DNA from 4 places in the Paraburkholderia sp. RCC_158 genome. Region 1 is predicted to be linked to each of the others. Evidence: riboswitches for the same ligand, from Rfam matches in the RefSeq annotation. Region 1 holds a riboswitch; each other region holds the start of a gene.
The links. Region 1 has a riboswitch for cobalamin ahead of AB6809_RS31805 (CbtB-domain containing protein). Riboswitches for the same ligand answer to the same signal wherever they lie in the genome.
Positions count from the first base shown of each region.

Region 2: another riboswitch for cobalamin. It lies ahead of cobG (precorrin-3B synthase); the one in region 1 lies ahead of AB6809_RS31805 (CbtB-domain containing protein).
Region 3: another riboswitch for cobalamin. It lies ahead of cobA (uroporphyrinogen-III C-methyltransferase); the one in region 1 lies ahead of AB6809_RS31805 (CbtB-domain containing protein).
Region 4: another riboswitch for cobalamin. It lies ahead of AB6809_RS22960 (TonB-dependent receptor domain-containing protein); the one in region 1 lies ahead of AB6809_RS31805 (CbtB-domain containing protein).

Region 1 is NZ_JBFUPM010000027.1:23,677-26,879, reverse strand. It holds gene AB6809_RS31820 (ATPase domain-containing protein) at 1-577, opposite strand, end outside; gene AB6809_RS31815 (hypothetical protein) at 744-1,184, shown strand; gene AB6809_RS31810 (histidine phosphatase family protein) at 1,205-1,825, opposite strand; cobalamin riboswitch at 1,864-2,002, shown strand; gene AB6809_RS31805 (CbtB-domain containing protein) at 2,043-2,264, shown strand; gene AB6809_RS31800 (CbtA family protein) at 2,276-3,088, shown strand.
Region 2 is NZ_JBFUPM010000011.1:172,233-175,435, forward strand. It holds gene AB6809_RS21870 (cobalt-precorrin-5B (C(1))-methyltransferase) at 1-279, opposite strand, end outside; gene cbiE (precorrin-6y C5,15-methyltransferase (decarboxylating) subunit CbiE) at 285-1,535, opposite strand; cobalamin riboswitch at 1,620-1,811, shown strand; gene cobG (precorrin-3B synthase) at 1,894-3,203, shown strand, end outside.
Region 3 is NZ_JBFUPM010000016.1:6,664-9,866, reverse strand. It holds gene cobO (cob(I)yrinic acid a,c-diamide adenosyltransferase) at 1-523, opposite strand, end outside; gene AB6809_RS25635 (cobalamin biosynthesis protein) at 520-951, opposite strand; gene cobA (uroporphyrinogen-III C-methyltransferase) at 948-1,670, opposite strand; cobalamin riboswitch at 1,874-2,118, opposite strand; cobalamin riboswitch at 2,188-2,469, shown strand; gene cobW (cobalamin biosynthesis protein CobW) at 2,635-3,203, shown strand, end outside.
Region 4 is NZ_JBFUPM010000012.1:193,732-196,934, forward strand. It holds RNA gene ssrS (6S RNA) at 1-45, opposite strand, end outside; gene AB6809_RS22950 (cell division protein ZapA) at 217-531, opposite strand; gene AB6809_RS22955 (hypothetical protein) at 528-884, opposite strand; cobalamin riboswitch at 1,103-1,452, shown strand; gene AB6809_RS22960 (TonB-dependent receptor domain-containing protein) at 1,541-3,203, shown strand, end outside.

The DNA of each region.
Region 1 (3,203 bases):
TCACGCCGTGCGCGATGCTATGCAATTGAACGTCGGACGGATCGGATGTGTTGTCGTCGAGCAGCAGCACCGTACATGCGCGCGTGGCGAAATAGCGCTTTAACGCAAGGATCTGCCGACGATAGCGCAGCGTGTTCTGCGACAGCAGCCGCAACTCGGAGAGACTGTCGAGCACGATGCGCGCGGGCTTGAGTTCTTCGACTTGCTTGATTACGTTGCGCACAGTCTCGCCGAGTTCCACTTCAGCCGGATGCAGCACGGTCTGCTCGAATTGCGGGTCGAGGCCTTCGTCGGAAAGCAACTCGAGAATGTGGAAGCGGCCGAGATCCCAGCCGTGACTGTCCGCGACCGAGATCAACTCGGAACGCGTTTCCGAGAGCGTAATGTACAGACCTGCCTCGCCTTGCTCAACGCCTTTGAGTAAGAATTGCAATGCCAGGGTAGTTTTACCCGTACCCGGCGCGCCTTCGACGAGGTACATGCGGTGCGGCGTGAGGCCGCCTCCCAGCACGTCGTCGATCCCGTCGATTCCCGAGCAAAGGCGTTTAGGCGTGTGATTGTTCGCGTCGTTTGACATGGCGTAGTCGTGGCGTCAATGAATAAACCGGGCTCGGTCAGCCGGTATCGCCAGGATGCAAGTTGCATGCCTATTTGCAGGGTGCATTCGCTTTGCTTCGCCGCGAGGGCACGAAGCCTGCTGCTTTGGCGCAATCCATCAGCCACTTTCAAGGACGCGCGCCGCTATGAAAACCAGCACGCTGTTCATCAGCACGCTCGCTGTCGCGTTACTCGCAAGCCTCACGCCGTATCGCGCGAGTGCCGATGATTCGCCGAGCCCGTGTTCGTCGTTGAAGCGGATCGTGGCCGCGGCGCCGGACGGATTCACTGCGCTTTCGCCGGACGACGGCAAGGGCGTCGCGCAACCGTATGGCGACGACGCGCAATGCTCGGCGGCGCGGGGAAGCTATCAGTGCATGTGGACGCCGCATCGCGATGCGGGGTCGAGCGCGGACGCATTGCAAGCGGTCGCCGCCGACATTGCTTCATGCCTGCCGGACGCGACGCACGATCAGAATTCGCCGGGACGTCAGCATTTTTATCTTGGTGCGCCGGCGAGGCGCACGCAGATCACGTTGACGTCTGCGGGATCGGGAAAGCTGCGTTTATCGGTATCGGGTAAATGACGATGTGTGTTCTGGGAGACTCACGACGATGCGGGCCACCATGTCCAGCCGCGTTGTTCCGAGCGATGCAGTTCGACCACTGTTAGCGGTGCGATTTCGATGCGAGGGAAGATGGCCGGCGAGGCGCTCAACGCATGTATGACAGCGGCGCGGATGATCGCTGCGTGGGTGACGGCGATGACGTCGCGCGCGTTGCCTGACGCTTTGCCTTGTGCATCGTGGAGCGCAACGTCGAGCGTGTCGAGCCATTCGCCGATGCGCTTCACTGCCTGACTGAATGACTCGCCGCCGTGCGGGGCGGCGTCGGGATCGCGCATCCATGCGGTTAGGTCGATTGGCGCTTGCGCCGCGAGGTCGGCAAGGCGCCGGCCTGTCCAGTTGCCATAGTCGATATCGGCGAGCGCTGCGTCCACCTTCGCGTTGAGACCCAGGGCCGAGGCCGTATCGCGGGCGCAAGCGGCCGGGCTGACAAAAGCGGGCGCTTCGTTGAACGCGGCCAGATGCGATAGATGCGACAAGCGCGCTTGCGCGGCTTGCGCGTCAGCGAGGCCGCGAGCGTCGAGTGGATCGTCGGCGGGAAAGCGGCCCGCGCGCATGGCCGCGGTTGGCGCATGGCTGATCAGCAGCAGCCGAAGGTTCATTTTTCGCGTTCCATTCAATATGCGCGCGCGTCAGTCCGCGCTAGCTGGCGCCGAAGTTTACCGCGTAGAATAGCCGGACTGCGAAGCGCGGAAGCCGGTGAGAGCCCGGCGCGGTCGCGCCACTGTAATCGGCATCGCAAGCCGAAAGCCAGACCTGAGCTTCGCACCATTCCTCTGCAATCGACTACGGGGCGCGTTACCCCAGGAGATGTCCTTCATGACTGAAGCTGTTTTCGATCCCGCTCGCGAGCCCGCCGTTCAGCCCGCGCCGATTCCGCTGCGCGAATTGTTGCCCTGGGCCGTGTTCGGCGGATTGCTGTTGCTGCTCGCGCTGTACTTCGTCGGCGCGGAACAGGGCGCCACGTCTCTCGTGCCTGGCATGTACGTGCATGAGTTCGTGCACGACGGCCGCCATCTGCTCGGCTTTCCCTGCCACTAACGGAGCAGAGCATGGTCGGTAAGTTGTTGTTGCGCGGCATGCTTGCAGGCATCGCCGCAGGACTCGTCACGTTCGCGTTCGCCCGAGTGGTGGGCGAGCCGCAGGTCAATCAGGCGATTGCGTTCGAAGAGAAGGCTGGCGAGGCGGGTGGCTCAGCGCATGGGCATGAGCATGAACATGCGGGTGCGGCTACTGCTGCTGCCGATGCCGATGAGCACCAGCATGCACATGAGGAGGAACTCGTCAGTCGCGATACGCAAGCCGGTTTGGGATTGCTGACCGGCGTGGTCGTGTACGGCGCGGCGTTCGGCGGATTGTTCTCGCTCGTGTTTGCCTACGCTTACGGGCGAGTCGGCCCGATGAGTGCGCGCGCGTTGTCGGCGTGGCTCGCGCTTGGCGCATTCGTCGCGCTGGTGATCGTTCCGAACATCAAGTATCCGGCGAATCCGCCCGCGGTCGGCGACCCCGCGACGATCGGACCGCGCACGGGACTCTTCTTTCTGATGATCGCGATCTCGCTGACAGCGCTGGTCTTTTCGCTGAAGGTCCGACGCCGCGCGGCCATCAAGCTCGGTGCATGGAACGGATCGATTGTGGCGGGACTTGTCTTCGTCGCGATCATTGCCGTTGTGCAGGTGTCGATGCCGGTTATCGATGAAGTTCCTGCGGGTTTTCCGGCAGCGCTGCTGTGGAAATTCCGCGTGGCCGCGCTTGGCATGCAGGCGATTATGTGGGCGACGATCGGGTTGCTGTTTGGGGCGGTTGTTGAGCACAGTTCATTCATGCGTGCAGATAATCGGCGGGTGGGGGCGAGGGTGGTTTGAGGTTGTTGGGCGACGCTATTCGGTCCATGACAGTTCTTTGGCGACAGGGCGACTTCGGTCGCCCTTTTCCGTTTGACAACAGACTACGGACTTTCAGACACATCTGATTGAAGTG
Region 2 (3,203 bases), on a different contig from region 1:
GACGAGGCGCACGCGCGCGAACACCACGGCGCCGTGCGTGACGTCGGGATCGTCGCCGGCGTCCTTGATCGTGCCGGCCTCGGCGCCGTCGTCGGTCAGGCGGCAGAACACGAGCGGCATCGGCACATGCTGGCCCTTCGGCAACACGATTTCGGCGATGTCGCTGACCACGCCCGCGAGCAGCAGACGCGCCGCCGCCAGCGACGTCGCGGTGGCGCAACTGCCGGTCGTGTAGCCGCTGCGCAGCGGCGCGGGTTGTTCGGGGGTTTCGTCGCGCATCGCGGTCAGGCGGAGCGTTCGGGCTGTGGGCGGCTTGCGGCGCGCTCGGCGCTTGAAGACTTCACCACATCGAGCAAGGTGATCGGCAACGCCTGCCGCCACGTATCGAATCCGCCGAGCGGTTGTGCATCGGCAAGCGCAATGCGCGTCAGCGTGCCGCCATGCTGCTCGCGCCATGCCGCGAGCGCCGCCTCGCCTTGCAAGGTGACAGCGTTGGCGACCAGCCGGCCGCCGTCCCGCAGACTCGCCCAGCACGCGTCGAGTACACCCGGCACCGTCACGCCGCCGCCGATGAACACCGCATCCGGCGTCGGCAGCCCGTTGAGTGCTTCAGGCGCGCGGCCCGCGACGAGTTGCAGCCCCGGCACGCCCAACGCATCGCGATTGTGTTCGATAAAGCGCTGCCGCTCCGCGTGCGCTTCAATGGCAATCGCGCGGCAAGCGGGATGCGCGCGCATCCATTCGATGCCGATCGAGCCGCTGCCCGCGCCCACGTCCCACAGCAATTCGCCGGGCGTCGGCGCGAGGCGCGCGAGCGTGATCGCGCGCACATCGCGTTTGGTCAACTGGCCGTCGTGGCGGAATGCGTCGTCGGGCGAGCCGCAGGTGAGCGGCAGACGCGGCGCGCCATCGGTCGCGCGGCATTCGAGCGCGATCAGGTTCAGCGCGGCAACGTCGCGCGCGGACCACTGATCCGCGCGGCCGTCGATGCGCCGCTCCGCGTCGCCGCCGAGATGTTCGAGCACGGTCATGCGCGTCGCGCCGAAGCCGCGCGCGTTCAGCAGCGCGGCGAGCGCCGCGGGCGTGCCGCCGTCCGCGCTCAACACGAACACGCGCGCGCCGTCACGCAGATGCGCGTTCAGCGTCGGCAGCGGCCGGCCGACCAGCGACACGACGGCCGCATCCTGCAACGGCCAGCCAAGCCGCGCGGCGGCCAGCGACAACGACGAAGGTGCGGGCAGCACGCGCAACTCGTCGGCGGGCAACTGCCGCGCCAGCGTCGCGCCGACGCCGAACAGCATCGGATCGCCGCTCGCCAGCACGCAGACGGAGCGGCCGCGCTCGGCGAGCAACGGCGCGAGATCGAACGGACGCGGCCACGCGGCGCGGCGCGCGGCGAGCCGCGCCGGCAGCATCGACAGATGACGCTCGCCGCCGTAAATCGCCGACGCCTCCAGCAACGCACGCCGCGCGGGCCGTCCCAAACCGGCGAAGCCGTCGTCGCCGATGCCCACTACCGTCAGCCACGCCGGCATGCATCCTTCCTCATGATGTCTCTCAAAACAATGCGCTGCGCCACGCCGGTCAAAGCGTCCAGCCTCGTTGTGCTATCCGAAAAAAGGCATAATACAGCCGCCGGTGCCCTTCGGGGCCTAAGAGGGAACACAGCGGGGAAACCATCGCCGCTGCGGCTGCCCCCGCAACTGTATGCAGCGAGTCCGCCTGCGCTAAGCGCCACTGGTTCGACCGGGAAGGCCGCGACGGACGACGACCTGCGAGCCAGGAGACCTGCCGGCGAGACTGTTCGTGCCAGCCAACATCGGGCGGGGTGTACCGATGCCGCAGCCAAGCCGCTTTATCGCTTGCTCGGGCCGTCGCGCGACGCTAACCGCGGTGTCCGTCTTGAATCGAGCTTCTCCCTCCTCCACTGTGTTGCCTGACGCGGCTTTCGCGCTGCGGCCCTCGGCGTGTCCGGGGCTCCTGCGGATCGTCGCCGCGCGCGACGGCGGCATCTGCCGGATCAAGCTGCCGGGCGGCGAACTGAGCGCGGCTCAGGCCCACGCAATCGCGGATGCGAGCACGCGGCACGCGGCGGGCGTGATTGAGTTGACGAACCGCGCGAATCTGCAACTGCGCGGCGTTCGTGGCGGCGAGGAAGCGGCGTTGATTGCGGCGCTGGTGAATGCGGGGCTTGGGCCTTTGGCGGAGGCTCGTGCTGATGCTCGCGCCGAGGCCGATGCGAACTCTTCCGCCGCCCTCACCGCTTCAGCCGCCGACGACATCCGCAACGTGATGATCAGCCCTGCCGCAGGGCGCGACCCCTCCGCGCTCTTCGACACGAGGCCGCTTTGCGCGACGCTGCTCGCGCTGTTGCAAAGCGACGCGCGTTTCGCGGCGCTGTCGCCGAAATTCGCACTGCTCGTCGACGGCGGCGAGCGTCTTGCGCGGCTCGATCATCCGCATGACGTGTGGCTCGCGGCATCGCAGGATGGTTCCGGCGAGATCCGCTTCGTGTTCGGCCTCGCCGGTTGTCCACCGGTTGCTGCGACGAATTCGGCGACGATTGATGCAGGCGCACTCGCCGCCGTGTTGCCGTCGCAAGTTCCGGCGCTGGTGCGGGCGCTGCTGCATACGTTCCTCGATCTCGCCGCCGACTCCGACACGACCCGCATGCGTCACCTGCTCGCCGCACATTCTGCCGACGCAATCCTGCGACACGCGCAAACCTACGTCGATTTCCCGTTGGCGCGCGACGCAGCGCTCGCCGAGTGGCAACGCAGCACGCCCGCCGATGCCACGCTGCGCGTCGGCGCTCACGCGCAGCGTATCGCGGGAACGTGGCACGTCGGCGGTCAACCGCTGCTCGGCCGCATCGACGCAACCGCGCTGCATGGCCTCGCTTCGCTGGCGCGGCAACACGCGAACGGCGCGCTACGCATCACGCCGTGGCAAAGCGTTCTACTGCCCGACATCGCCACACATGCCGTGCCCGCCGTGCTTGCCGCGCTAAAAACGCTGGGCTTTGCATGCGATCGCAACGACCCCGCTTCACGCCTCATCGCGTGCGCCGGTTCCACCGGCTGTGCAAAAAGTCTCGCGGATACCAAAGCCGACGCGCTCGCGCTCGCGAAGCGCCTGCCCGCCGGCGTCGACGTGCACCTGAGCGGCTGCCCGCGCTCCTGCGCCGCCGCGCATTGCGCGCC
Region 3 (3,203 bases), on a different contig from region 1:
CGGCGGCTTCGATCAGCGCGTCGGGCGCATGACGGCCTGTCACGACCACATGAAGCATCTCTGGACGCGCGGCGATGACGGACAGCACTTCGTCGAGCGGCAGGTACTCGTACTTGAGCACGGTGTTCAGCTCGTCGAGGATCACCATCTGATAGTCGCCGCTTTCGATCATCCGGCGCGCTTCGTCCCAGCCCTTGCGCGCGGTCGCGATGTCGGCGTCGCGGTCCTGCGTGTTCCAGGTGTAGCCGTCGCCCATCGTGACGAAATCGCAATTCGCAATCGCGCCGAGAAAGTCGCGCTCCGACGTATGCAGCGCGCCCTTGATGAACTGCACGACGCCAAGACGCATGCCGTGGCCGAGCACGCGCACGGCCATGCCGAACGCAGCGGTCGTCTTGCCTTTGCCGGTGCCGGTGTTGACGATCAGCAGACCCTTTTCGACGGTCGCGTTGGCCTGCTTCTTTTCGTGGCCTTCGCGCCGGCGTTCGGTCATGCGTTGATGCGATTCGGGATCGGTCTTCATGGAAGGTCCTGGTCAGTGAAGGTGGCGCTGCGCGGCAGCGCGTGTTCGGTCGATGCAATCGCCACAGTGACGCCCGCGTGAACGGTTTTGCGAGCGACGAGATAGGGCGTGTGAGCAGCAGCGTGGATCGACGCGCCAAGCAACGCACAAGGTTCGCAGACGCCGTCGACGCCGAGATGCTCGCGCGCCGCCGCCGACGGCTCGGCGACATGCAGCGCGGCAATCTGCTCGCGAGTGAAGAGTTGCAGCGGCAATTTGTGGCGCGCGCAGAACGCGAGCAAGCCGGGTTCTTGCGCTTTGGTTTCGATCGAGGCGACGGCCGCGATGTCTTCGAATGAATGCGAGCCGAGCGCTGCGCGCACAGCGTTTTCGATTTCTTCCGCCGACGTCTGCAAGCGGCAACCGATGCCCACGCTAAGCGTTTTCATCGGACATCCTTCGCCAGCGACGCCACGCCGCCGATCACCACGATCGCGGGCGAGCCGAGTCCCGCGCGCGCGACGGCATCGGCGAAATCACCGAGTGTGGCGAGCGCATGCCGCTGCTCGGGGCGCGTTGCGGATTCGATCGCGGCACACGGAGTCTGTGCCGACATGCCCGCTGCCAGCAACGCGCCGACGATGTCGTTCAGCCGCCGCATGCCCATATAGATCACGAGCGTCATGCGCGTGGCGGCGAGCGCGGCCCAATCCGGCTCGCTCGTGCCCGCGCCGTGGCCGGTCACGAACACCACGCCTTGCGCATGATCGCGGTGCGTGACCGGAATGCCGATGGCCGCCGGCGCCGCAATGCCGGCCGTGATGCCACTGACGATTTCGACGTCGACGCCCGCCGCATGCAGTGCCTGTTGCTCTTCGCCGCCTCTGCCGAACACGAAGGGATCGCCGCCCTTCAAACGCGCGACGCTGCGCCCTTCGTTCAGATGCGCGAGCATTTGCTCGACGATGCCGTGTTGCGGCGTCGACGGATGACCGCCGCGTTTGCCGACATACACGATGCGCGCATCGGCGCGCGCAAATTGCAGCACGTTGGGGTTCACCAGATCGTCGACGAGTATCACGTCGGCTTGCGCGAGCGCGCGGGTTGCCTTCAGCGTCATCAGTTCGACGTCGCCGGGGCCTGCGCCGATCAGCCATGCGCGTTTCATCGCGGCATGCGCCGCGTCGGCGCACATGCAATCATGCAGCGTCGACATACACGCAATGTGATGGAAATTGAAGTCATTCGAAACTGTGCATTCGCGCACGACAGCAAACGCGGATTGCAGACCGCTTCCCTAAGTCGTGCTTGAGCGCCTTCACATCCGTCCCTCGCGGATTCCGGCGGCCGGCGGCGTGACGTTAACAACGCACGGCCGCCTCCGCGTCTGGCCGGTATCCGGGCTGGCGGCCTCACGCGCTTTGCGTTCCCGCCCACATTCGTTCGAATGTGCTGGACAGTGGCACTGAAAACGCATGTGCGGCGCAAAAAATAATCGCGCCGCCGGTCGCTTACCGTTGCGGGGACAGCACAGGTTGAGCGCAAGCGCGCTGCCTGTTTCCCGTTTAACTGCACACGCGAGCGCATGTGCGGGCACCAGACGCGCGCATACGATAGCACACGGCAAGCCCGTCCGATAAGCGCGCCGGGCTTGCGTTTTCTTGACGGCGCAAGGCGCGCGGCCTACACTCGCACGCACTTCTGGTGCTCGTGTGCGCGCTCGTGCGCATGCAGTTAAACGGGAAACAGGGCGCCCGCCTCGCATGGATCGGGTCAACCTGTGCTGCCCCCGCAACGGTAAGCGAAAAGCGACGTCATGGCGGTTTGCATGGCGCCGCGGAGCCGGCTTCGATGTCCACGCGCAAGGCCGCGTCGGCATATCACCACTGGGCGAGAAATCACTCGTCCGGGAAGGGGAAGCGGCGCTTTCGCCAGCCCGGATACCGGCCGGAACACGAAGGGCGAACGCCGCGGGGAAGCGGCGCTGCGCTCATGACCTCATACCCGTATTCTGCGTTTCCCTGGTGTAGCGGCAAGGCCGTCGTGCGTTCCCGCGTTTTGCGATGCGACGTCATGCGCAAAGCGCGTGATTCGGCCGGCCAGCAGATGCAACTCTCACGGATGGACTCACCATGCAAGTTCAGATGCGCAAGATTCCCGTCACCATCGTCACGGGCTTTCTCGGCAGCGGCAAGACGACGTTGCTGCGGCACATTCTTCGGAACGCGGGCGGCAAGCGCATTGCGGTGATCGTCAACGAGTTCGGCGAGCTCGGCATAGACGGCGAAATCCTCAAAGGTTGCGGCATTGGTTGCGATGAAAACGGCGTCGAGACCGAAGGCCAATTGTATGAACTGGCCAACGGTTGCCTGTGCTGCACCGTCCAGGAAGAGTTCTTTCCGGTGATGGAAAAACTCGTCGAGCGCCGTGAGCAGATCGACCATGTGCTGATCGAAACCTCGGGGCTCGCGTTGCCCAAGCCGCTCGTGCAGGCGTTCAACTGGCCGCAGATCAAGAACAGTTTCACGGTGGATGCGGTGATTACTGTGGTCGATGGACCCGCTGCGGCAAGCGGTCAGTTCGCCGAAAACCCGCTTGCCGTCGACGCGCAACGCAAGGCCGATCCGAATCTCGACCACGAGTCGCCGCTGCACGAATTGTTCGAGGATCAGTTGTCGGCTGCGGATCTGGTGATTCTGAA
Region 4 (3,203 bases), on a different contig from region 1:
ATTGGTTCAAGGAATATATGACCTTGGCGAACCAGGCAGGGAAGCTAAACCGATGAAGCAAAACCGATGACACTGAAACGATTGACTCAAACGTTGGGGACCTGTTCGCCTCGCGCAGTTCGTGCATGCTTCACGAACCTTGCCTGCTTACTTTCCGTTTGAATCCGCAGCCGGTATCAGCACCGGCCGCACTGCTCTCAACATGCTACTTGCAACTTACTGCACGCTGTACTGCTCGATGACAGTACCCAGTTGCTCGTTCATTTGATGCATTGTACGCCGGATTTCTTCAGCGGGAAATGCTTCTCCGTGACGCACGCTTGTTTGCAGCTTAAGCAGTTCGGATGCCAGCGACAGCGCAGCCATGACTGCAATGCGATCCGTGCCGCGCACGTTGCTGTTATTGCGGATCTTCGACATTTCGGCGTCGACTCGCGCGACTGCTTCAAGCAGCGCGCCTTCCGTTTCCGGCGAGCAGGCGAGGCGATAGGGCACGCCGAGAATCGATACTTCGATCTGCTTGGTCGTCATGCATTTTCTCCGTGGCGAGTGGCGTCGCTCTCTGTTTCGACCTCGTGCGGAGCGGGCTCGAGCAGATCGAGCTGGTTGTCCGGCTCGTTGTGCGCACGCGCACGCGGCAATTTTTCGAGGATCGCGTTCAGGCGCACCTGCGCGTCGTCGATCTTGGCCGACAGCGCGTCGCGCTCCGCTTGCAGTGCGTCGCGTTCCTCGCGCAGCAGCGCAAGTTCCGTGCGCGTAGCTTCGGCTTCGGCGCGCGACTGCGCGAGTTGCTCTTCGAGCGCGAGGCGCGCTTCATTGTGGCGCTGGCTGATCGCGATCAGCTTGCCGATATTCTGTGAAAGTGTTTCGAGTTCGGTGAGCATGTGCTGCGTCCTCTAAAGACATCGCATTTTAGCGCGGAATGTCGCACGTTCCGACATTTGTCTCGTTTCGAGACGTAACAACCCCGCTTTTTGCAGCCTTTTTTCGACTGAAGAAGAGAAACTACGCGCGTGCCGGAGATCGCGTCGGACAATAGCTCGACCCTGTCCGAATGAATCGCTCTCGCGGCCCGCGTTCTTGACTGACTCAGAGGGCGCTCATACACTGGCCGCACTCTGGTGCCCGCGCGCATTTCATTGTGCGCGCAGTTAAACGGGAAGCAGGCCGCGCCGTTCTACCCGAACGCGCCAACCTGCGCTGCCCCCGCAACGGTAAGCGACCGCATTTCGCGCGCATTGCAGTTCGTCGCATTCGCTGCAGTTCAATGCTGCTCATCGCAGTTCAGTGCTGCGGTACGAATCGTATTTCGAACAGCAGTTCGCGCTTTTGCAGTTCGATCCCCATCGCGTGTTCCGGTTCAACTCGCGAGTGTGCCACTGCGCGTCACGCGTGGGAAGGCGGGATCGAAAGTCGTTAGCCCGGATACCGGCCAGAGGGAGGGGCGCGCGGCGCGAATTATCAAAAGCGCACGCGCCTCGTTACGCGACGGCCTGCGGGGAAGCGGGCCGCGCACGCCATCCACGGGAAATCTCACTTCATGCTGTCCCCCATCGCCCGCGCGGTGCTGCTCGCTTTTGCCGGGCTGCCCCATCTCGCGCATGCGCAGGCCGCCGCGCCTGCAAACGCCGACGCTTCGTCCACTGCTGCGTCCACTGCATCGTCCACTGTTTTATCGCCCGTCGTGGTGACCGCCGAGCGCGGACCGCAAGCGCTTGCCGATACGATCCCGCAGACGTCGCTATTCGATCAGCAGGACCTGGCCGACACCACCGCAACGGATCTGCCCGGCCTGCTGCAACTCGCGCCCGGCGCGCAAATCTCGCGTACAGGCGGGCCCGGTTCGACGGCGAGCCTTTATTTGCGCGGCGCGTCGTCGACGCAATCGCTGATTCTCATCGACGGCGTGCGCGTCGATTCCGTGAGTCTCGGCACCGCGCAAATCGCGCAGATTCCGCTCGATCAGATCGATCACGTCGAGGTCGTGAACGGCAACGTGTCCGCGTTATACGGCTCGGGCGCGATCGGCGGCGTGGTACAGGTGTTTACGAAAGACGGCGGCGCGCATCCGCCGCGTTTCAATTTCTCTGTGGGCTACGGCAGCTATCACACGCAGACGCAGCAGGTGGGCGCGAACGGCGCATTGGATAAAGACGGCCGCACGACCTTCAGCATTTCGCTCGCGCGCTCGAAAGACGACGGCTTTTCAGCGCTGAATCCGCGCGAGGCGCCCAACGCGAATCCGAACGCGAACGGCTATCTGAACGAGAGCATTTCGGCGTCGCTGCGCCACAAGTTCAACGACCAATGGGACGCGGGCGTCCGCTATCTGCAGTCGAACGGCAACAACAGCTACGACAATGCGTACGGCGCACCGACCGATCTGAACAACCTCTACACGAAAGTGCGGCAGGTGTCGGCGTTCGCCAACGGCAAGCTGACCGACTGGTGGACCACGCACTTCATCGTGTCCGAAGGCGACGACCGCAGCGTATCGAAGACCAACGGCCTCTACAACGGACGCTTCGATACCGACAACCGGCAATACACGTGGCAGAACGATTTCGCGCTGGCCGCGCAGCAAAAACTGCGCGTGGGCTACGAGCATCTCGATCAGAGCCTCGACTCCGATACGTTCGCCGCGCCCACGCGGCATGTCGATTCCGTCTTCGCGGGCTACACGGCGCGCTTCGGACGCAATCAGATCCAGGCCAACGTGCGGCGCGACCAGTACTCCGATTTCGGCGGAGCGAACAGTTACTATCTCGGCTATGGGTTCGACATCACGCCGCATTGGAAGCTGAGCGCAAGCTATTCGGATTCGTTTCGCGCGCCGAGCTTCGACGATCTGTACTATCCGCTAAGCGGCAATCCGTCGATTCAGCCCGAGCGCAGCCATTCGCTCGAAGCGGCGCTGCAGTACGCGTCGAATGCGTTGGGCGTGATGCGTTTGAGTGCTTTCCAGACGCGTTATTCGAATCTGATCGACTATCAGCAGGTCACGCCGGGCATCTATCTGGCGGAGAACGTGGGGCATGCAAAAGTGCAGGGGCTCGAGGGATCGTGGAGCGGACATGTGGGCAAGACCGATGTGCGCGCATCGGTCACGCTGCAAAATCCCGTCGATCTCGACAACGACGTGGACCTCGTGCGGCGCGCGCGGCGCTTCGCGTCCTTGACGTTAAACCGCAGCATCGCAGGGT